2 linked regions of the Algoriphagus machipongonensis genome follow. The protein of the gene in region 2 interacts with the protein of the main gene of each other region in a pairwise test. Links are inferred from orthologs where the notes say so. Each region holds a gene or a part of one and is shown on either strand. Other genes may lie near its edges.

The links.
Region 1: the proteins of ALPR1_RS05240 (region 2) and rlmB interact in binary tests that used the Escherichia coli proteins (3 or more experiments, as listed by UniProt). The link is inferred for Algoriphagus machipongonensis from one-to-one orthologs.

Annotation. Positions count from the first base shown.
Region 1 is NZ_CM001023.1:1,824,740-1,836,956, forward strand. What follows is about bases 1-2,999. They hold rlmB (23S rRNA (guanosine(2251)-2'-O)-methyltransferase RlmB), read right to left. Parts: upstream 1,889-2,999; coding sequence 1,112-1,888; downstream 1-1,111. Other genes in these bases: ALPR1_RS07875 (KpsF/GutQ family sugar-phosphate isomerase), read left to right, coding at 1-10; ALPR1_RS07880 (mannose-1-phosphate guanylyltransferase), read left to right, coding at 19-1,092; ALPR1_RS07890 (GWxTD domain-containing protein), read right to left, coding at 1,861-2,999. In the rest of the region: more of ALPR1_RS07890, read right to left, coding at 3,000-3,096; ALPR1_RS07895 (class I SAM-dependent methyltransferase), read left to right, coding at 3,158-3,931; ALPR1_RS07900 (glycosyltransferase family 117 protein), read right to left, coding at 3,998-6,982; trxA (thioredoxin), read left to right, coding at 7,154-7,474; ALPR1_RS07910 (MBL fold metallo-hydrolase), read left to right, coding at 7,560-8,981; ALPR1_RS07915 (YeeE/YedE family protein), read left to right, coding at 9,174-9,755; ALPR1_RS07920 (DUF6691 family protein), read left to right, coding at 9,768-10,253; ALPR1_RS07925 (MFS transporter), read left to right, coding at 10,504-11,664; ALPR1_RS07930 (acyl-[acyl-carrier-protein] thioesterase), read left to right, coding at 11,674-12,217. UniProt on the Escherichia coli protein: Specifically methylates the ribose of guanosine 2251 in 23S rRNA.
Region 2 is NZ_CM001023.1:1,182,915-1,194,983, reverse strand. What follows is about bases 896-3,746. They hold ALPR1_RS05240 (bifunctional ADP-dependent NAD(P)H-hydrate dehydratase/NAD(P)H-hydrate epimerase), read right to left. Parts: upstream 3,131-3,746; coding sequence 1,661-3,130; downstream 896-1,660. Other genes in these bases: ALPR1_RS05235 (MFS transporter), read right to left, coding at 3,136-3,746; ALPR1_RS05245 (MFS transporter), read right to left, coding at 896-1,607. In the rest of the region: ALPR1_RS05250 (DUF3667 domain-containing protein), read right to left, coding at 1-361; more of ALPR1_RS05245, read right to left, coding at 420-895; more of ALPR1_RS05235, read right to left, coding at 3,747-4,449; ALPR1_RS05230 (ExbD/TolR family protein), read right to left, coding at 4,514-4,978; ALPR1_RS05225 (ExbD/TolR family protein), read right to left, coding at 4,980-5,615; ALPR1_RS05220 (hypothetical protein), read right to left, coding at 5,617-5,946; ALPR1_RS05215 (MotA/TolQ/ExbB proton channel family protein), read right to left, coding at 6,002-6,811; ALPR1_RS05210 (TlpA family protein disulfide reductase), read left to right, coding at 7,412-7,906; ALPR1_RS05205 (hypothetical protein), read left to right, coding at 7,903-9,129; ALPR1_RS05195 (asparaginase), read right to left, coding at 9,653-10,720; ALPR1_RS05190 (TatD family hydrolase), read right to left, coding at 10,717-11,493; ALPR1_RS05185 (glycosyltransferase family 2 protein), read right to left, coding at 11,490-12,069. UniProt on the Escherichia coli protein: Bifunctional enzyme that catalyzes the epimerization of the S- and R-forms of NAD(P)HX and the dehydration of the S-form of NAD(P)HX at the expense of ADP, which is converted to AMP.

The sequences.
Region 1 (12,217 bases), 630 kb from region 2 along the record:
AATCGTATAAACCCAAAGATGCAGAAGAAACCCTATATAGTAATTATGGCAGGGGGGATTGGCTCCAGATTTTGGCCATATAGCCGAAATGCCTGCCCAAAACAATTTTTAGATATTTTAGGTACAGGCAGGACTTTACTGCAAATGACTTTTGATAGGTATCTGGACGTATCAACTATTGATAAGTTTTTTGTTGTCACCAACCAGAGCTATTTCGATCAAGTACGGGAGCAATTACCCGAACTGGATGAGAGTCAGATTCTCACCGAGCCTCAAAGAAGAAATACTGCTACTTGTATCGCTTATGCGACTTATAAGATTCAGGCTTTAGACCCTGAGGCAAGTATGATTGTGGCTCCAGCAGATCATTTAATAACCCAAGAAAAAAAGTTTCATTCAGCAATCTCGAAATCTTTATTAGCAGCAGAAGTAGAGGGAAGACTGATCACCATGGGGATTAAGCCGAATCGGCCGGAAACAGGCTATGGCTATATCCAATACTTGGAACATGGAGAAGAAGGGGTGCACAAAGTGAAAACTTTTACAGAAAAACCGAATGCAAAACTCGCCAAGACATTTGTTGAAAGCGGTGATTTTGTATGGAATTCGGGAATGTTTATTTGGAAAGCCAAAAGTCTGGTTGCTGCCTATGAAAAGTATATGCCGGATGTTGCGGAGGTTTTTTCTGAAGGGAGAAATCAATTGGGAACCGAAAGAGAACCAGAATTTATTCTCAAAGCTTATTCCTTGCTTAAAAATATCTCCATTGATAATGGGATAATGGAGCAATCAGAAGACGTCTATGTGATTCCTACAGAGTTTGGATGGTCAGATTTGGGTTCCTGGAATAGTCTCTATGAGCTAAAGGAGAAGGATAAGAACAAAAATGTGGTAGAGTCCAATGCGGTGCTCTATGACACGCATAACTCCTACATTAAAGTGGATGGTAATAAGCTTGTCGTAGTGCAGGGACTTGATAATTACTTGATCAATGAGACGGATAATGTCCTCTTGATTTGCAAGCTAGATGCTGAGAATAAGTTTCGGGAATTTGTGGCGAATGCCAAAAAGAAAGGGGAAGACTATGTTTGACTCCCCCTTTTGAATTTTATTATTTTCTGCGCTGCCTCATGGCTTCGTAAATTGCCACGCCTGCAGATACAGAAACATTTAAACTTTCGATTTTACCAAGCATAGGGATATTCACTTTTTCATCAGCAATTCCCATCAACTCATTAGAGATTCCATCTTCTTCAGAACCCATGATCATGGCTACTGGAGAAGCGAAATCTGCTTCATACATATCCTTATCAGACTTTTCAGTGATAGCCACCAAGGTTAAGCCCATCTTTTGTAAGTCTCTGCAGGTATAGAAAAGGTTTTTGACACGAACGACCGGAAGGAAGTTCAATGCTCCAGCAGAAGTTTTAACTGCATCAGAATTGATCTGTGCACTTCCTTTGGATGGAATGACGATCGCATCTATACCTGCGCATTCTGCAGATCGAGCGATGGCGCCAAAGTTTCTTACATCTGTGATTCTATCCAGAATCAACACCAAAGGAGATTTTCCAACCGAAAAGCAACTTTCGATCACATGATCTAAGGAAGCATATTCGATGGAGGAAATATAAGCTACGACCCCTTGGTGATTTTTCCGTGTTACTCGATTTAATTTTGCATCTGGTACACGTACCACAGGCACTGCATTCGCTTTACAAACCTGCAGCAATTCTTTTATTAAATCATTATTCAGCTCTTTTTGAACAAGAACCTTGTCCATTTCTTTTCCGGCATGAATAGCCTCCATGACTGCTCTTGTACCAAAAATAAAATCTTTTTCTGTAGCTCCTTTTTCTATTAGAAAGCCATCCTTCCGCTTCTCCATATGGAAATGTTTTTGAACCAAACAGGCTGATAAGCTCTGGAGCGGTTCAGCGAGTAATAGTGTGGGGTGAGAATATTCTTTACGCGTACAAAAGTAAAGCGAATTTTTGAACTCCCGCTAATTCCTCCGTAAGACCATACCTCTCTATCCAAATAAAAATTTACTTCTGAGGGTGGACCCATTACAATGTAAACCATGCCACGATCCGTTTTCCAACCTTCTTTAAATTCTGTGAAAAGGATATTAGCAAACTCCACCTGTCTGAAATACTCTTTAATCAGCTCCTTAGCAGTGTCTGGATTTCGTGTTAAATTATACCAATATTGATCTAGCGCTTTCTTTTTGTCTTCTGCACTAAGTAAAGTCTCATGTTCTTTTCTGGTGGAAATATAAGTCACCATTTGTACCATTTCATCCCAATCCCTCACTTTAGGAAAAGCCTCATGGGTCGTTTTGATCATAAACCCTGAAGCATCTGAAGTATCCTGCTGCACAAAATAATACCCTTGATTCTCTAAACTTTCCGGAACATTGGTTAAGAAGTCTCCCTGATCAACCACCTCAAGTTCCTTGGGAACAGGGGGAGACTTGGTTTCCATCGGTGGATAAGGGATTTCAAATGACACCGGATAAAAGAATTTATGCAGGCTTGGACCTTTTGGGGAGTTAAAGAGTAAGGATTGTCCTGAGTTAAGGAAGTTCTGGTCAAAAGGGACATCATTTGCGTAATAGGCTCCGAAAGTAGGCTGGTCGTATACAAAGGAACTTTTCAGATCTATATGGTAATAATATTCGTCTCCTTGACGGGTATCAAGAACTGTCAACAAGGCAATAGCAACCTCCTGGCCTTCTGGGATAGTAACGGTTTTTTCAAAATACCAATGCCTATCCGTATCGGCAGTTAAATCGTTCTCGGTTAATAAATTTACTTGATCATCTAATATCTCCTCTTCATAGCTATCCAAGACAGAATAGGAAAAGCTGAACGCGTTAAATGATGGGTTTTCTTCTATTTTTTCCACCACCATCTGCAATTTAAATTCGTTCGAACCTAGTTTAATGGGGATGATTTTAAGGCCTAATCTGGAGTACCTGGAATATCGTAGCGCCTGATTGAGGTTAGAAAGTTTCTTTTGTGGAAAAGCTGAAAAAACGGTCCCTATACTTAATATGGAAAAAAGCAGGAGGAATTTTAGTTTAAGCTTCATGGAATGATCTTATCGGGTTTTGAAAATTAAGCTTACTTTTGCCAAAATAGTAAAATTTTGTATGGCTACCTATACAACGGAAATCGCATCTGATAAGTTAATCAGTGACAATCCTATTCATCAACGATTACTCAAAGCGTACATTGCAGCTCAACCCTGGATTTCAGGTAAATTACTTGAAGTGGGATGTGGAGAAGGCAGGGGAGTAGAAATACTTTTGCCCCATGCTACCGGTTATTTGGGGATCGATAAAATTCAGGAAGTGATCGACATGCTTCATGAAAAACACCCGGGTGTTGATTTCAAACAAGCAGTTATCCCGCCGTTTAAAGGTATAGGAGATAATTTATTTGATACCGTGGTGAGTTTTCAGGTGATCGAGCACATTGAAAACGATCGATTATTTTTAGAGGAAATTTACCGAGTGTTAAAGCCAGGTGGAAAAGCTATCATTTCCACACCAAACATCAATCATACCTTATCTAGGAATCCCTGGCATGTAAGAGAATATACTCCTCAGCAACTCATTGATTTATCAGCAAGTATTTTTGATGAGGTGGAGGCAAAAGGTGTTGGAGGAAACGAAAAAGTTTGGGCTTATCATGAGGCCAATAGAAAGTCTGTTCAGAAAATTATGCGTTTTGATATATTTGACCTTCAACACAAGCTTCCTGCAGCGATTTTAAGAATGCCCTACGAGATCCTTAATCGAATGAATCGAAATAAACTTCATAAGCAGACGAGTAATGCAGTGGAGATTACTCATGATGATTATCCAATTGTAGAAGACCCAAAAAATGGTTTGGATCTATTTTACATTTTAAAGAAGAAATAAAAACCATTTCTAATAAAAAAAGGGGCTGGAATTAATTTCCAGCCCCTTTTTTTGATTTAGGTAACTTTATCTTCTGTCAATCTGCGTAGGAAGGGCTTCTTGACCTAGATATGCGGAAAGCCGGGCTTTCAATTCGTCTGCTTTTTCTTGATAGCCACGCTCCTCGAGAAGAGGGATGAAATATCGAATCATTTCAATAGATATCATCATTTCGCGATCATAGTCCCTATTTTCAAGGGTATAAAACTCGATCATATCCAATGATTTTTTGGAAACTTTATCGATGATGTCCAGGGCTTTATCTTCCTCTCCCACCTCAAAGAATAGAGGGACAGATTGCCCACTGGATAGGTCATATGGAATAGATTCGTTTGGCATCACTTCCAAGCCATAGTTAAGCAGCTCTGCGGCTTTGTCCATTTTGTTTTCATCAAGAAGTGCTATGGCAATGTTGTTCAAAGCACTTCTATGATTAGAAGCAAACCTTCTATATTCTTCATCCTTATATGCATCGGGATCATCCATGCCTCTGAATGCAAATTTCTCCATGTAATTTTTGAAGGCCAAATCTGCATTCACCAATTCTTCACGAATATATTCGGGTTTCTGAATAGGGAGTAGTCTGTAAGTCAATCCTTCTTGAACCACATGGCTTTCTAGGTTGATTCCAATCGTAGATAAGGAAGTGTTGTTGAAGTAGATGGGTCGATCCCAATTATTTGTAGTGATTAAATCAATTAACATCAAGGTGCCTTTGGTCATGTATTGACCATTGACTCTTAAATTGATTTGTGGAGTAAATAAGGACGAGAATTCCTCTGGAATAATATCCTTGTTAGCAACGGAAGCACTATCCACATCTAAAATCAAATTTCTAGACGGAACCATGTTGACAACACTTTTTCCGCCAGAGTTGACATTTAATCTTGGGTCTCCCTCATTTAATAAGGATAGATAAGCTTTCACTGAAATTGCAGAGTTTGGCTTCTCATCACCCGTAACATAAAGGACATCATTAGTGCCTTTTTGATATCGCTTAGGGTCTAGACTAAATGGTAATGCTTCAGATTCATTGACGTCTCGGGTCATCTGTTTTACATACCAGTCCGTATCAAAATAACTCAATACAATCACACGAACGTCTGTACGGAAACCTTCTACTTCCTGTACATACCAAAGCGGGAACGTATCATTATCTCCTCCGGTAAACAAAATGGCATTTGGCGCACAGGAGGCCAGGAAGTTTCTTGCAGAATCTACAGAGAAATATCTCCCTTGTCTATTGTGATCATCCCAGGTTTGACTTGCTACCAAGCCTACTACAGGGAGGGTTAGGAGTGTAGCAATCACACCAGCCGTAGCCAGGTTCTTGTTCATTTTCCCTATTCCATGGGCAATTCCCATAACTCCCATACCAATCCATATGGCAAAAGCATAAAAACTACCTACATAGATATAATCACGCTCCCTAGGTTCGATGGGAGGGGAATTCAGGTAGAGTACCAGAACTACACCCATCATTAGGAATAGCATTAAATTGACATAGAATGATTTCGGGTCATATTTTGCTTGGAAAAACATACCAACAACCCCCAATAATAAAGGGAGCATCAAGAAGTTGTTATGACCTTTATTTTCTTTGATATAGTCGGGGAATTTATCAGAGAAGGCATCGGTAATTCCAATCCAAGGAGCATCGGAGAAGTCACTTTCCCTTCCCGAGAAGTTCCACATAAAGTACCTCCAGTACATTTTGCCCAGCTGATGCTTGAACATAAAGTAAAGATTATCTCCAAAAGTGGGGTCTTGTCCTTCTCTAAGTCCTAAAACCTGTCGGTAGATTCTTTTGTGATTCTCTTGAGTGGAATAGACTCTAGGTAGGATCGTGGTTTTGTTTGGATCATAAATGTTTTTTAATCCATAATCCACAATCTCATATTTGTCTTCTCCTTTCATGTATACCGGGTCACCCTCTTCTTGATCTACAAGTTTGGCGGTGAAGTACTGACCATGCATTAAAGGTCTATAGCCATACTGCTCTCTTTTCAGGTAAGAAACATAGCTAATGATGTCTTTGGGAGCATTTTCGTTTATGACAGGATCTTGATTGGCTCTGATGACAATCAAGGCATAACTACTATAGCCAATAAGAATAAATACCAAGGAAAGTAAAGCAGTGTTTAATGTGGCGTTCTCCTTACTTCTGGAATATTTATAGGCGTAAAATAGAGCGCCAAAGAATAGGATTGCGAAAAAGACAATTCCAGAACCGAAGGGTAATCCCAAGGAGTTAACAAAGAAAATCTCCATGGAACCTGCCAGACTAGGAAGGCCAGGAATAATCAAGTTGTTGATAATTATCAGGGCAAATCCACCGATAAACATCGCAATCATGCCTCCTTTGAAGTTCGGCTTATCATACTTTTTAAAGTAGTAAATCAAAGCCAAAGCTGGTAGTGTCACCAAGTTGAGCAAGTGAACACCAATAGAAAGTCCCACTAAATAGGCAATGAAGATCATCCATTTATTCTCATCTCTAGGGTCTTTGATCACATCCCATTTCAAAAATGCCCAAATCACGATTGCAGTAAAGAAGGAGGACATTGCGTAAACTTCCGCTTCTACTGCAGAAAACCAGAAACTATCTGTGAATGTATAAAGCAAGGAGCCTACGATACCTGCTCCCATTAAAGAGATCACTTCTCCTTTACTTTCTTTGCCTTCTTCCATTTTATATAGTCTTCTACCAAAAAGGGTTATAGACCAAAACAGGAATAGGATGGTAAAGGCAGAAAAGAGTGCACTTCCGACGTTCATCCAATAGGCTACTTCCAGCACATCACCTAAAGCTAGAAAGCTGAACATCCTATAGACAAGCAGAAAGAAAGGTGCTCCAGGAGGGTGTGGTACCTGAAGTTTATAAGAAACCGCGATAAATTCTCCTGGATCCCAGAAGCTAGCGGTCTGTTCTGCTGTCAAAATATATACGATCGCGGCTACGGCAAAAACTAGCCAGCCGGTTAAATTATTGATTTGCTTATACTTGAGCATTAATTCTGGATATTAGACTGGCGAAAATAAAAAATTAATCGCCAACTAGGGATTTTTTAGCACTTTTTAAAACTTATAGGTCCAGAATGGAAAACGTCCTAATGTGATAAAAATTACTGTTTCGAACCGATTGAGGGTTTACCTTTGTTGTGTTAATTAAATAATAAGACCATGAGCGCAAAACCAAAAACATTCCAGGAGCTAATAGAAGGAGATAAGCCAGTATTGGTAGATTTTACTGCTACTTGGTGTGGACCTTGCAAAATGATGCATCCTATTTTGGAAGATACCGCTAAACAGCTGGGCGAAAAGGTGAAAATTCTAAAAGTAGATGTAGATAAAAACCCTCTAGCTGCAAGCAAATTTCAAGTTAGAGGAGTGCCAACATTAATATTATTCCAAAAAGGAAAAATTCTTTGGAGGGAATCTGGCGTTGTTCCTACGCATCAATTGGTCAAGACCATTGAAACCAATATCATGAGCAATGCTTAGGCTTCATGTGACAAAAGTCATTTAGTCTGGGGAAATCCCTTGATATATTTGTAATAGAAATTGAAAGAATAAAAAAATAAGTGATATGAAAATCGAGCAAATTTATACAGGTTGTCTAGCTCAAGGAGCATACTACATCGAGTCTGATGGTGAAGCAGCAGTGATCGATCCATTAAGAGAAGTGCAGCCTTACATTGAGAAGGCTGAAAGAAGAAATGCTAAAATCAAATATGTTTTTGAAACGCATTTTCATGCTGATTTTGTTTCTGGACATCAGGATTTGTCAGCTAAAACCGGAGCTCCGATTGTTTATGGTCCAACGACTATGAAAATGGGCTTTGACGCTACAGTGGCTGAAGATGGCCAGGAGTTTCAAATAGGTAAGGCGAAAATAAAAGTGATCCATACCCCAGGTCATACGATGGAAAGTACCTGCTACTTGCTTTATAATGAGGAAGGGAAAGAGGAAGCTATTTTCACTGGAGATACCTTATTCATAGGAGATGTGGGAAGACCTGATTTAGCACAAAAGGTGGTAGAAGACCTGACCCAAGAAAAATTGGCAGGACATCTATATGATTCCTTAAGAAATAAGATCATGCCTTTACCTGATGATTTGATCGTGTATCCGGCACATGGAGCAGGATCAGCTTGTGGTAAAAACATGAGTAAGGAGACTTCAGATACCTTAGGAAATCAAAAGAAGACCAACTATGCTCTTCAGGATATGACCAAGGAGCAGTTTATCAAAGAAGTGATCACTGGATTAACACCTCCACCTGCATATTTCCCACAGAATGTGATGATGAATATCGAAGGATATGATAGCATTGATGAAGTGTTGGAAAGAGGAGTAAAACCATTATCTCCTGCACAATTTGAGGCAGCAGCCAATGAAACTGGCGCATTGATCTTGGATACCAGATCTCCTCAGGTTTTTGCCAAAGGCTTTGTGCCTAATTCTGTGAATATTGGAATTGACGGAAGTTTTGCGGTTTGGGTAGGAGCGATGATTCCTGACTTGAAACAAGAAATTCTTGTAGTGGCAGAAGAAGGAAGAGAAGAGGAAGTGATTACCCGATTGGCTAGAGTAGGCTATGACTTTGCGCTTGGATATCTCGAAGGAGGAATCGATTCTTGGAAAAAGGCAGGGCAGGAGCTAGATCAAATCGAATCTATCGGAGTGGAAGAATTAGTGAAAAGAAAGAAAGAAAATCCTGATCTGAATATCTTAGATGTAAGGAAAAACAGCGAATTCCTTTCAGAACATGTAGTGGATGCAGAAAATGCACCATTGGATTACATCAATGAAAGCATGCTCAAAGTAGACAAGGATAAAACTTATTACGTACACTGTGCAGGAGGATATCGTTCTATGGTCTTTAACTCTATTTTGAGAGCTAGAGGTTATGATAATCTGATTGATGTGGATGGTGGATTTAAAGCCATTAAAGAGTCTGGTGAGTTTGAAGTGAGTGATTACGTTTGTCCTACCACATTGCTATAATGTGAGAAAAGTTGCGAACACCCATAAATGGCAGGTCGCAAGATCTGCCATTTTTAGTTTCAACCTAAATTCTGTGATAAAAGTCACGATAATCAAGAAAGCATATTCTGAACTTTGTAATTTAGTAACTATAGGGAATCGTCTTTTCCCAGACCTTAGAAAAATTGAATAAAATTCAAAAAAATATAAAAAATGGATCAATTGATAGACTGGATCACCCAGCCATGGCCTTGGTATGTGGCAGGACCCTTGATAGGGCTAACTGTCCCGATACTTTTGCTGATTGGAAATAAAACATTTGGTATTTCATCTTCCCTGCGTCATGTCTGCGCTATGTGCGTTCCTGCAGGTATTCCTTTCTTCACTTATAACTGGAAGAAAGAAATGTGGAATATTCTGTTTGTAATAGGCGTCTTAATTGGTGGCTTTATTGCAACAAATTTCTTGGCCAATCCAAACGATTTTGTTTTAGCAGATCAAACCCGAGCTGATTTAACGGCTCTTGGAATCACAGATTTCTCAGGCCTCATGCCATCAGATATTTTCCAATGGGATAATCTGTTTACGGCAAAAGGACTTCTTTTCTTCGTGTTTGGAGGATTCTTAGTGGGGTTTGGAACTCGATATGCCGGAGGATGTACATCAGGACATGCGATCATGGGAATTAGCTCTCTGCAGTGGCCATCGCTTTTAGCCACAACATTCTTTATGATCGGAGGCTTTGTGATGACTCATCTATTGATGGAGCCTTTAATGAAACTAGTTGGATATTAATCGAGGAAAGCAATGATAGTAGAAGAGAAGAAAAATAAAGTTGAAGTTTGTGATGCACCTAACTCTCAGCAAAATGTAGAAAAAGGCTTATCCCTAGTGAAGTATATGATAATTGGGATCCTCTTTGGGATTGTCTTTGTCAAAGCCGAAATCATATCCTGGTTTAGGATTCAAGAAATGTTTCGTCTCCAGTCATTCCATATGTATGGGGTCATTGGTTCTGCGATTATTACTGGAATTATTTCCATTCAGATTATCAAGAGATTTAACTTGAAGTCGATTGCTGGTGAAACCATCAACATACCTAAAAAGGAGTTCCGTAAAGGTCAGATTATTGGAGGGTTTATCTTTGGTTTGGGATGGGCAATAACCGGTGCCTGCCCAGGGCCTTTGTTTGCTCAAATAGGGTCGGGCTTTTTAGTAGTTTTTGTGACCTTGATTTCCGCTATTGCTGGAACATGGGTCTACGGAAAATTTTCTGACAAGCTTCCAAATTAAATTTAAAAGCTTGAATTGCTAAAGCCGCTTTCTGTGAAGGAAGTGGCTTTTTTATTGAAAGACCTTGCGGATAATAAATCGAATCAAAAAAATAATACAGATGATGATGCTTCCTACAATGACAAATTCCATGAGATATTTTTTTCTACTAACAGAAATATAGGGGAATAGTTTCTATTCCTTTTTTTGTTTTAGGGTTCGTTCGGGATAATCTTTCTAAATTTCGGAGCCTTAAGACCTATCCAATTGTATGAATTCCCTTTCCAAGCGCAGAGTGGCCCTGGGGGCCTTTTTCTTTTTTGTAGGGCTATGTTTTGCCTCCTGGGCTGCAAGAATCCCCGATATTCAAGCCAAATTTGATCTTTCAGAAGGGCAGTTAGGAACATTATTACTGTTTCTACCTTTGGGGTCTGTGATCGGACTCCCTATCGCCGGCTGGGCAGTACATCAATTTGGAAGTAGAATTGTCATTATGGTGGGTGCCATTGCCTATGCTTTGACATTGCCACTTATTGGCTTAGCACCTTCAACTTGGTTGCTGGTACCGGTATTGGTTTTTTATGGGATGCTCGGAAACACCATGAATATTTCCTTGAATACTCAGGCCTTAAATCTAGAAGATGAGATGGGAAAAAGTATATTGGCCTCTTTCCATGGACTCTGGAGCATGGCGGGATTTACAGGAGCTGGCATAGGGGCGCTAATGATCTATTTGGGTTTATCTCCAGCAATTCATTATACCGTGGTTGCAGGAATTTCATTTATTATTATTCTTTCAGCTCAAGGCTATATTATCAAGGAAAAAGCAGCAGCCTCTGAAGGAGGAATGGTCTTGAAAAAACCTGATGCATTATTGCTCCGAATTAGTCTGATTGCATTTTTAGGGATGATGTGTGAAGGATGTATGTTTGACTGGTCAGGAGTTTACTTCAAAAAAGTGGTGATGGCCGATCCTTCATTGATTGCATTAGGATATGTGGCTTTTATGGGGACAATGGCTGCTGGTAGGTTTATAACAGATAAAGTGGCTGCTAGATATACCAAAGTGGAAGTCATCCAAGTGAGTGGAGTTTTGATCTTTGTTGGATTGACTTTGGCAGTAGTTTTTCCCACCGTAGGCATAGCTACGTTTGGCTTTTTATTAGTAGGCTTAGGAGTAGCATCGATTATTCCTCTTTCTTATAGCATCGCGGGAAGATCCAAATTATATGCGCCAAGCGTCGCCTTGGCTTTGGTTTCTACGATTTCATTCTTCGGGTTTTTGTTAGGGCCTCCATTGATTGGCTTTATTGCAGATTTATTTAACTTAAAAACCTCCTTTGCGATGGTGGCTGTGAGTGCTTTGGGAATTACCTTGCTTTCTAGCTTCCGTAAAGCGGTATTCTTGATTCCCCAAAAAAGTAAAACCTAATCTGAATAGATGAGTCATCCTTCTACCTTTCAATATGAAAAGGACTTCGAAATTGGTTCTTTTCAAGTACATCCAGACGGTAAAACCAGATTAAGTTCTGTAGCGGATTTATTTCAGGAGATTTCCTGGCGCCATGCGGATTCTGCTGATTTTGGGAGGAATCTCTTTGAAGAAAATAAAATGTGGGTGCTTTCGAGAATGGATTTTCATTGCTTTGAATTTCCCTCTTGGGGTGATCGAGTTAAGGTTTACACAGCTGGCCGTGGAGTAGAAAAGCTTTTTGCTTTCAGGGAGTTTTTGATGACAGATTTAGAAGGAAAAGTATTAGTACAATGCATGACTTCTTACCTTTTGCTGAATATTGATTCCAAGCGACCAGTTCGCCCGGAGACTGCTTTACCAGGTCATCTTTTTGATCCTTTGGAAAAGCCAGAATGGCAATCTGAAAAAGTAGAAGTAGGTGGGGAATTACTATTCACTGAGTCCAGGAAAGTCCGTTATTCAGACCTGGATCTTTATGACCATGTAAATAATACAAGCTATATCCAATGGG
Region 2 (12,069 bases):
GACGGATTGAATTACTATAGGGAAGATTGTTTAATTGAACATCCAAGGTAGTATTGAATGTGGATATAAAAGGAAAAATGAAATAAACCAGGTTTGCAAAAAAGAAAAGCTGAAGTGGCGAAAGGTATTTTTTCCTTATACCCAAAACAAAACTTTTGGTGAGTTCTCCAGGGTTAGTTAGAAGTAATTTAATCGTTTTAAAAAATTTCCCATCAGCAACAAAAACTGAAGAAATGGCCTCTTCCAAAAAATGATTCAGCTTTTTATCTTCACTTTCAATCCTTTTTTCACCGCAATTAGAGCAATATTTACCCTTGAGTTCTACACCGCATCGTACACAAGAATTAACCTTAGATTCCATCGATATGAATTTATTTTCTATCCATGTTGAATTTAAAATTCAATTCAACCCACTCTTTTTAACTGACTACTTTAATTCTTCTAGCTAAAGGAATACATAATAGACTGAATACGATTGCTAGATAACCCACATAATTGAAGTTGGTCAACTCCCCAGAGGTCGTTTCACCAATAATCAAACCTGCAATTAAAGAAGCTACACCAATCGCCAATTGTTGAACTGCTGAATTAAAACTCAAAAAACTGCCACGATTTTCAGGTTTTGCCGTTCCTGTCACCAATGCCGCTGCAGGCACAAACCTGCCATTGGAAGTTACAAAAAACATGGTACTCACTAAAAGTACATATGGAATGGGAGTTTGTCCCAAATGTGTGATGATCCCAATAGGGATCACATTCAAACTCATGAAAATTGTAAATATTTTTAGCTTACCATACTTATCTGAAAGTTTACCTACCCAAGGGGAAGTAAAAATGGTAAAGGCTCCTCCAGCTATGTAGATGTAGGTCAATTGTACCTCTGAAAAACCAATATTTGAAACTGAATAAGGGCTAAGAAATGGGATGATCATAAATTGACCAAACATCATCATCACAGAAAGACTAATTGCCCGCATTTGATTTTTGTCTTGGAGGACTCTGGATACCACCAAAATCGGATTCGGCCTGATATACCCTTGATCTAAATGCTCCCTTATCGAAGGAATAAATTTTAAAATCATTCCCAAGCTAAGAAATGAAACTCCCGCCAAAATAAAAAAAGGAGTATGCCAGTTGGAAATACTGGCCAAAAACAATCCCAGAGGTACTCCTAGCACAGAAGCAGCTGAAAATGCAGCCATTACCAATCCCATAGCAGCACCTCTTCTTACATTTGGAATTACATCCCCTATAATTGCCAATATCAATGCGGAAGTCAATCCTCCAAACAAGCCAGATAGAACTCGGGAAATCAGTAAAATTGAATAGCTTGGAGACAAAGCACAGGCAAGGGTTGCCAAAGTGAATCCTACATAAACCACCAGCAGGATTTTCTTCCGATCAAATCTATCTAAAAAGAAAGCTCCAAAAAAACTCGAAAAGCCCGCACTGAAAGTATAGGAAGAAACTAACAAGCCAAATTCCCTCGGGCTAATTTCAAAAATCCTCATCAATTGAGGACCTAAGGGCATCATGATAATAAAATCCACCATGTGCACAAAATTGATGAGGGCTAAGGTATAGAGTAAAAGTCTTTCGTTTTTCATCTGAAAAATTAGGTAGGTCAACCCCTAAACTATTGTTTGAATGTTATAACCAATCAGGGAATATCCAATAGACGGTAAGTTTCGGGAATAGCATCAATAATATCTGAAGCAATAAGCCCCTTTCTTTTATCTTTTCCAGCGAACTCACCGGCTAAACCATGATGATAAACACCGCAAATTGCTGCATTTTCAGGACTGTAACCTTGTCCTAAATAAGAAGTAATTATTCCTGTAAGCACATCACCCGAGCCTCCTGTAGCCATATATTTCGTTCCTGAGGAATTAAACAATTGTCTTCCATCCGGAAGAGTGATAACGGTATTAGCACCCTTTAGAACCACAATAAGCTGATGCTTGGCAGAAAATTCTTTTACCTTTTCTAAACGCTGCAAATGATTCTCACTTTCTCCTGCCAATCGCTTAAACTCTCCCAGATGCGGTGTCAAAATAGAATTTTTGGGAACAGATTCTAAAAGTTCTTTTTTTCTAGCAAGTATGTTCAAGCCATCCGCATCAATGACAACTGGCTTCTTGTATTCTCCAAGTATTTGCTTTAACAAATGAGCCTTTCCATCTTGACCCCAGCCAGGACCTATTCCCAATGCATCGTAATAGTCAAGATTCGCAATTAAACCCCAGGTGGCCATGGCTTCAGGTACGGCCGTCTGAATAATATGCCTTTCGGTATCTTCCACATGACATGTCACCAATCCCGATCCAGATCGTAGTGCACTTTTTGCACAAAGGATCAAAGCCCCCATTTTTCCTGGGCTTCCACCTGTAATCAATACTTTGCCATAATCTCCTTTGTAGGAGAACCGGTTAAATTGTGGATGAAGCTGTGGAATATCCTTAGCAGAAATGAAAAACTTTTGGGAAGTAAACTCCTGAAATTCATCTTCTGGAATCCCGATATCAACAACTTCCATTTCCCCAACATACGCTGCATTTTCCGGTAGTAGCAAGCTCAACTTTGGGAAGGCAAAAGTCAAAGTATAATCAGCTTTTACTACTACACTATCTGAAGTAGATTCGGATGGCAAACCACTCGGAATATCAACTGCCACTTTGGGGCCAACCATCGCATTGATCTTGTCAATGATGGGAACAGCACTCTCCCTTAGGTTACCTTTCAATCCCACCCCTAAAAACGCATCTATAAACACAGCGTCATGTGGATTACCAATTTCCTCAAGGCTAAGTTTATGAACTGATTTGGGTAATAGATCCCAATTTAGCTTTGCATCGTGAGAGAGTTTATTTTCATCCTCAAAACAAGGAATGACTGTTACCTGAAATTCGTGGTTTACTAAGATTCGGGCAATGGCTAAACCATCTCCACCATTATTCCCTGCGCCACAAAAAATATACACATGCTCCTTACGAAAGGATTTTTGATGTAGAAACCATTTGGTAAAACCAATGGCTGCCAACTCCATCAACTCATGACTGGATTGACCAGAATTTTCTATATGTTTTTTATCAAGTACTTTGACTTGTTCACCTTCAATAATCTTCAGCATCACTTTTATGTTTTACTAGAATTCAATTGAGTTTTGGGAATTGTTACTAATAAAAGGAAGCCTAGTCCCACCAAGAAGAAGATTCCTAATGATAAAGAACTGTTACGCATACTTCCTGTCAATTGCTCAATTACTCCATAGGAAAATGTACCAATTACAATCGCCAATTTCTCTGTCACATCATAAAAACTAAAATAAGATGCATGTTCCGTAGTCGATTCTGGAATCAGTTTAGAAAAGGTAGACCTAGACAGAGACTGAATCCCTCCCATTACCAGACCAACCACTACTGCAAGAGCAAAGAATTCATACACGGAGTAAACATAATAAGCAGCCCCACAGATAAGAATCCAAATCAAAACCATGATTACCAAGCTCGGTTTATTCCCATACTTTTTTGAGATATAAGCAAAAAAGTAACTTCCTATGATGGCTACAAACTGAATGATCAAAATGGTCAAGATCAATTGATCTCCAGGCAAGCCAAGCTCTTTATCTCCAAAACTTGCAGCTAGATACATCACCGTCTGAACGCCCATGGAATAAAAGAAGAATGAGGCCAAGAACTTATTCATCACGCCAATCTTTCGAACCTCAAAAAACACTTTTCTAATTTCTTTATACCCTTTGGATAAAATTTCTCGGGTCACATTTCTACCATAGGGATTTTTGGGTAATACGTTGAAGGTAATTTGAGCAAATCCAGCCCACCAAATACCTGTAATTAAAAAGGAAAGTCTAGCTGCAATCCCATCATCAGGAATACCGAAAGATGATGGAAACTGAATCATCAATAAATTCACCACCAGAAGAATTACGGATCCTATGTAGCCCAAAGCAAAACCTTTGGCACTTAAAAAGTCATACTCTTTCTCCTCCGATATTTCAGGCAAATAGGCATTATAGAACACAATACTTCCTGCGTACCCAATACTTGCCAGCACACTAGCAATGACACCAAATTCAAGATTACTCCCATCAAAGAAAAATAACCCCACACAGGAAATAGAACCCATATAGGCAAAGAATTTCATAAAACCCAGTTTCTTTCCTGTCGAATCCGCGATTCCAGAAAGCAAGGGAGAAATCAGGGCAATAACTAAAAAAGAGAAGGAAATAGAATAGGAGTATAAGACCGTATTGATCATATCTATTCCAAAGAAACTAACTAAATCCGATCCGTCTGAGGACTTGGTTACGCTGTTATAATAAACAGGGAAAATGGTAGAAGTGATGACAAGGCTATATACCGAATTGGCCCAATCATACATTGCCCAACCGTTTTGGACCTTCTTTTTATTCTTAAGAGTTGCTAGCATGAGTATAAACAAAAAAAGCTACCCCAAATTAAGGGATAGCTTTCTATTTACAGAGTAGTATTTATTAGTTATTTGCCACTTTCCCAACGGAAGCGTAAAGAACTCTTCGGGCATCTGCTTCTCTAAGCTCAGTCTGAACATCAGAGATAGGACCCATTTTTACATCTTTATCCACTTTCAAAGAAATGGTAATTCCTCCACGATCTGCTTCAGGTAGTAAATCTCTTTCCTGGTTTACCCATTGAACAATATCACTTGGATTCATCAACGCATCGTTTGCCTGAATTCTTGGTTCAGAACCATACAAGGCTACGTTTTTTGGCTTTCCAATGAACATGTAAGAGATCAACGTTTTCTTCTGCAATTTCTGAAGCTGGGTAGCTTGAGGAATCTTTTGCTCAACCAATATCTCCTGATCTCTCAACACGGTAGTTACCATGAAGAAGAAAAGAAGCATGAAGATAATATCCGGCAACGCCGACGTTGGGATATTCTCAGAGACTTTATTTTTCTTTCCGAACTTTCCCATATTAATTACTTCCTAGTTTATCTGGTTCTGCAATGGAAATCTGCATCGCAATGCCTTCTTTCCCTTTGTCTATAAGCGCTTGTTCTGCGTCATCTTTACCACCAAGAGCTCTGTACTCATCTGTTGTTAAGTTCGCTCTAGTTGCATAGATATCGAAGTACGCTTTTTTCACCAAGTCAAGGACTTCTAGGTATTTTTCATAGCTAGTACCTCTGTTTGTCTTGATGGAAACAACGGCTTCACTTGGATGATCCGAAGATTCAGGATTTCTTGCTGCTTCTGCTTGAAGAGATGCGGGCAAGGAATTGTAAAGAGCAGCTGCTTCTTCATCCGGAGCTCCGAAGTTCAAAACAAAAGCCTTCACATCTTTGTCTAATCCATCGGCATTTTCTCTGTACTCTCCTTCTACAAGAAGATCATCGTTCGCGTTGACAAGAATGGTGTAAATATTACGCTCATTCTTTTGAATGTCTGGTGGCGGAACGTTAGGATCCACTTTAGGTGGAAGTACGTTCAAAATACCCTTATCTGATGCAATAGTAGTAGTGACGAGAAAGAAGATCAGGAGCAAGAAAGCTATGTCTGCCATAGAACCTGCATTGACCTCCTGGACCATTCTATTTTTCTTTCTAGCCATATTACTTTATCGCTTTATTTAATTCAGTAAATACGATTCCTACCAAGGCAACAATCGCAAGGATGTACGTAGTGATCAACATTCCACCTACCAACTGAGAACTTCCCGGTGTTAGGTTAAAAGGATCAGCTTCAAATTTTGGAAGTACTTCATTACTTGATATTGAATAAGCAATAAAGAACAACACCGCAATGCCTACGATACCTACTACTGTCTTCAACAAGCTTTTTGGATTATCCAAAGACTTGATCAAAGGCATTACAATTGCAACGAATGCTCCAACCGCAATGAGTAAGTAACTACCGTATAATAAAATGTCATAAGTATCCATAATGTAGCTTTCTTTGGGGTTAACTTAATTTATTGAAACGCAAGGTTTTGACGGCTTACTTACCAGTCAATTTGTGCTTCACTAAGATGTCCACCAAAGTAATTGATGCATCTTCCATGTCGTTAACCAAAGAGTCAATTTTTGCAACACAATAGTTGTAGAACAACTGAAGGATAATCGCAACGATCAAACCAGCAACTGTTGTTAAAAGGGCAATTTTAATACCTCCAGCAACCAAAGATGGAGAAATATCACCGGCAGCCTCAATAGAGTCAAATGCACCGATCATACCAATTACTGTACCCATGAAACCCAACATTGGAGCAAGAGAGATAAACAAAGAGATCCAAACTAGACCTTTTTCCAATCTACCCATTTCAACAGAACCGTAAGCAATAATAGATTTCTCTACCATTTCGATACCTTCTGAGTATCTCATTAGTCCTTGAGTAAAAATAGAAGCAACTGGGCCTTTTGTGCCTTTAGTTACATCCTTGGCAGCTTCTACTCCACCTGAAGATAGCGCATCTTCAACTTTTGCCAATAATTTCTTGGTGTTTGTAGTAGAAAGGTTCAAAGTGATGATTCTTTCAAGAGCTACAGCAAGACCTAAGATTAAACAGATCAATACTGGAGTCATGTACAAAGGATCTCCCTCAATAAACTTCTCTTTTACTACTTGGTGGAAGCTTTGCTCCTCTGCGACGATCTCGTCGTCTACAATTGTGGATGATGCAGCAGGTTCTTCTACTACAGGAGCCATTTCTTCTTGAGCTGCAGAATCAGCTTCTGCTTCTTGTGCGTTTGCGAAAACAGGAACAAACATGATACCTGCAAGCATGAACAAAGCGATTAACTTTCTCATAATTTGATTTTTAAATAGACTTTTGATAAAGGTTAAATGGTTTCTTCACTAAAATCGAGTTTTAAAGTTATCATTTTTTAATTTCAAAAAACAATGGACTCTTTTAGATTTTTTGGAAAAATCCCGCTTTCAAACTGAAAACGGAGCAATTTTTACACGAGCGGAATATATTCCTTTGGACTGTAAAAGGTTCTATAATCTCAATACTTTCGGTAATTTCTTTCAAATATCTAGAAAATAAAGCTCAATCCAATCTTTTTAGAGCCTTTGTCTCAAATATTTAAATAGAGATAAAACATCTCTACCTAAACGTTTATAAGCCTTTTAAAACTTTTCGATTTCGTAAGTAAGTTACAAAAAATGATTCGCTATCCATTTCTCAAACAAACTTTCCTAAAATCTTTTAACATTAATTATTCTTTAATCTTCTTATTTCACGTTAAATAAATTTTACACTTCGCCCAAATCTTAATAGTATATCCTGAAACTCTGGCTCTTCTATCTTATTGCTCCGAAATCCAGACTTCAAAATTCACTATGCTTATTCAGGACTAAGGGAAAAAGTCCTAATTTCAATTCTCTACTTTAAACAACAGTAATTTGCTCCGATCTTTATTCTTCTTGTTTTTATTAAGCTTCATTTTATCAGCTTGCCAAAAATCCTCTTCTGAAAATATCAAGAGTTCAGAATTCAGGATGCTGAAGGATAAACTGGAGGATATGGAAGGCAATGCATTTAAGTTGTCCGATTCTGAAGATCAAAAACTAGTGGTGCATTTTTGGGCTACCTGGTGTAAACCTTGTATCGAGGAACTTCCAGCTTTGGAAAAAGCAGAGTTAACCTTAGAGCAAAATAATTTCAGGGTACTCTTAGTATCAGAAGAGACTACAGAAGAAATCAACGATTTTCTGGAGAAAAAGAAAATTGACCTTGAATCCTTTCGATATAAAGAAGCGCTCACAAACCTGAAAATTTATGCCCTCCCCACCACATTTGTATTCAATGAAAAAGGTGAAAAAACTTTTTCCAAAACAGGCAGAATAAATTGGGGTTCAGAAGAAGAGATTCAGGAAATATTAAATCTTCCCAAATGAAGTTACATAAGTCATTTCACCTAGGATTTATCCTTGCTGTTTTATTTTCATGCGCTGAGTCGAAAAAAGAAGATGCTTCTTTAAAAGCAATCCCATTCCCTGATACCGAGCAAACTTCTCTTCCCTATCTTTTTACAGGATCAGATGGGCCGGTGATTTCTTGGGTAAAAAAACTTAATGACTCTACTACTGAGTTGCGATATTCTCAATTGACAGATAATCAATGGCAAGTACCCAAGAAAATTACCCAAGGTTCTGATTGGTTTATCAACTGGGCAGATTTTCCATCCATTACTGAAAACAAGGGTCACTTGATGACTCATTTTCTTCAAAAATCATCCAGAGGAACGTATTCATATGATGTGAAGCTGAACCTATTAAAGAATAATGATTCAAGCTGGAAAATAAATCTACCTCTACATACCGATTCTACTTTCACCGAACATGGGTTTGTCTCTGCTGTACCTTATAGTACCGATTCCTTTTTTATCACTTGGCTAGACGGAAGAAACACTGGAATGTCGGAAGGGCATGATCATGATGAACATGGAGGAGGCGCTATGTCGATTCGAGCAGCTACAGTTCATTTGGATGGAAGCATTACCGATGAAGTTGAGTTAGATTCCAGGACCTGCGATTGCTGTCAAACTACCACTGCCATCACCGAGAATGGACCTATCGTGGTATATCGAGATCGATCTGATTCAGAAGTTCGGGACATTTATATCACACGATTAGTTGATGGCCATTGGGCCACACCTAAACCGGTTCATTCAGACGGCTGGGAAATCAATGGATGTCCAGTAAACGGTCCCAAAGTAGATGCAAAAGGTAAAACTGTGGTTGTAGCCTGGTTTACCGGAGTAAATAATGAACCCAAAGTAAAGGTAGCCTTTTCAAGAAACGCTGGGGAATCTTTTAGCGCGCCAATCCAAGTCAGTGGCTCAGATGCATTAGGAAGAGTGGATGTAGCACTTTTGGATGATCACTCAGCAATCCTAACCTGGATGGAAACTGAAGGAGAGGAAACTTATTTTAAAGCTGCAAAAGTTACCGATGGAGGAATGGGCAATCCTATTCAGATCACTCCAATAGATCCTGCCCGCAAGAGCGGCTTCCCTCAAATGGAAATTTTTAAAGAGAACATCTACTTTGCCTGGACGGAAGTTATTGGAGATCAAAATCAGGTGAAGACTGCTAGTCTAGCAAAAACGGCTTTTTAATAAAGGGTTTGATACATAAAAAGATCTATTCTCTCAGAATCCCAACTCCTAAGTTTGACAAATTGAAATAAGAGAGCCATGCCGCACGACCTCTCGCGAATCTCCCTACAGTGAACTTTACTTCTTGGGCTAAGAAGCAAAAAGCCCTTTCGCTAGGCGAAAAGGCTTGTTTTGCAGAGAGGAAGGGATTGGCTTCGCCTTTCCCAAAGGGGAGGTGGGCTGCAACCCAAGCCTACTCACTTCATTCGTTTTGGTCTTTTTGCTCATTAGCCACTCAAGCAAGCTTGACGGCTAAAAAGCAAAAAGCCCTTTCGCTAGGCGAAAAGGCTTGTTTTGCAGAGAGGAAGGGATTCGAACCCTCGATACCCTCACGGGTATACACGCTTTCCAGGCGTGCTCCTTCAACCACTCGGACACCTCTCTGTAGGATTAATCTAGACTTGCCTTTGCAAATCGGAGTGCAAAGAAAAATATTATTAAATCCGTTTCCAAGACTTACTTGAAAAAATCCTGATTTTAACTTTTAGGCTGTCATTTCACCGGCCATAGGCACGACCAATTTCTTTTTGACTTCTTCTGTAGATTGATGTTGACCCAGCAAAAAGATCAGTTTTGTTACGGCAGCTTCTGTGGTCATATCTGTTCCACTGATCACTCCCACATTAAGCAGCTCTTTACTGGTTTCATACCTCCCCTGGATCACTCGACCCCCATTACATTGAGAAACATTCAAAATGATTAATCCTTTCTTCACAGCTTTGGCCAAAGACTCCATAAACCAACCCTCACTGGGAGAGTTTCCTGATCCATAGGTCTCCAAAACAACTCCTCGAAGCCCTTTTATCGCAAAGCAGGCATCCATAATATCCGCTGTAATGCCTGGGAAAAGCTTAAGAACCATCACACGATTGTCAAGCTTGTTGATATAAACCAACTCCTCTTGTGGCTGATAAGGTCGAATAGCAGCGGTATTGTAATCAATGACAATTCCTGCCTCAGCCAGAGGAGGGAAGTTCTCTGACTCAAATGCATCAAAATGGACTGACTGTACTTTTTTGGATCTATTTCCACGCAAAAGCATATGATTAAAGAAAATACATACTTCAGGAACAATCGGCTTACCATTAATTTTTGCAGTAGCGATCTCTAAAGAGGTCATCAAATTTTCCCTTGCATCTGAACGCATAGCAGAAATGGGCAGCTGTGCTCCCGTAAAGATCACCGGCTTATTCAATCCCTGTAGCATATAACTCATCATGGATGCAGAATATGCCATCGTATCCGTACCATGCAATACCACAAATCCATCGTAGCTATCATAGTTTTCATAGACGATATAAGCCATGTCCTTCCAGTGACTCATGGACACATTGGATGAATCAATAGGTTCGGGAAATGAAATCACGGTAATCGCAATATTCATATTCGAGAGAATAGGTATTTTCTCCAGAATCTGACCAAAATTAAACGGGACAAGAGAACCTGAATCATCATATGCCATCCCTAAAGTTCCTCCCGTATAAATAATCAATACCGATGAGGTTTTGCTTGTGCGAAGCCCTGTATTTAATCTTACTATCTTATAATTCATTGCTCAAGCTCCCTGAATAAGTTCAATGCATTCAATTTCGTTTTTTTCGCCACCTCTTCCTTCGAAATCGACAGGTAATCTCCGATTTTCTCTGCGATAAGTGGCAAGTAAGCCGGTGAGTTTCTTTTCCCTCTATTGGGAACAGGCGCCAAATAGGGCGCATCTGTTTCCAAAACTAGACTCTCTAAACCAATCTCTGGAATTACTTTATCTAAACCTCCATTTTTAAAGGTAGCAACTCCTCCAATTCCTAACAGGAATCCAAGGTCTATAATTTCATTTGCCTGACTTACTGATCCGGTGAAACAGTGGAAAATGCCTTTTAAGTTTCCATCCTGTTCCTCTTTGATAATTTCAATGGTTTCATCCATCGATTCTCTACAATGCAAAACAATAGGAAGTTCCATTTTCTTTGCCCAGGAAATCTGAATTTTCAATGCTTCCTTTTGTTGTTCGAAAAAAGTTTTATCCCAATAAAGATCCAAGCCAATCTCTCCAACTGCAGCAAATGGACGCTTATTTAACCAGTCTTCCATCACGCGGAGTTGCTCATGAAAATCCTCCTTCACATCACATGGGTGTAATCCCATCATCGGAATACACAAATCAGGGTACTTTTGCTCACACTCCAGCATGGCATCTATCGTTTCCACATCCACATTGGGCATATAGACACGTTCGATTCCAGCATTTCGGATATCCTCTATCACCTGATCCCTGTCAGCATCAAATTTCTTAGAGTAAATATGGGCATGTGTTTCTATTAGGTTCATGGGTATTGTCTCGATTTCCACGTGATTTTGGAAGGCCAAAAATAATAAAGAATAGTAAGTGTGCTTGCAAGCAAATAATAAAAATCATATAAAAGTAGCCAAGCCCAGAAAAGTCTCCTTCCGGCTCTCTTGGAAACTTGAATTAAAAACAAGGATTGTAGAAGAATCTTTACTACCCAAATGGAAAGCCCAAAGGCAATATTCTGAACAAATAAGTAGGTAATTGCAATGAAAAATAAGAGATGGGTACCCAAGGCTAGTTTCCATCCCAAAGGCAAAGTCAATACACCTTTCATCCATCGCGTACGTTGACTCAAAAGGCCCTTCCAGGAATTCTCCTCTTTGGTAAAAACAAGCATATTAGGACTTACTTGCTGATGCACCTCATAGCCCGAATCCTTTATTAATCTGGCGATTTCCAAATCCTCTGTTAAAGTTGGTGGAATGCCGGGAAAACCTCCCGAAGTCAAATATGCCTCTCTGGAAATAACCATATTGTTGCCTAGTCCAGTGGTGTGTCCACCCCAATCCGACACAATCTTGATGATTCCTAGGGTGTTCCACCAATCCAATTTT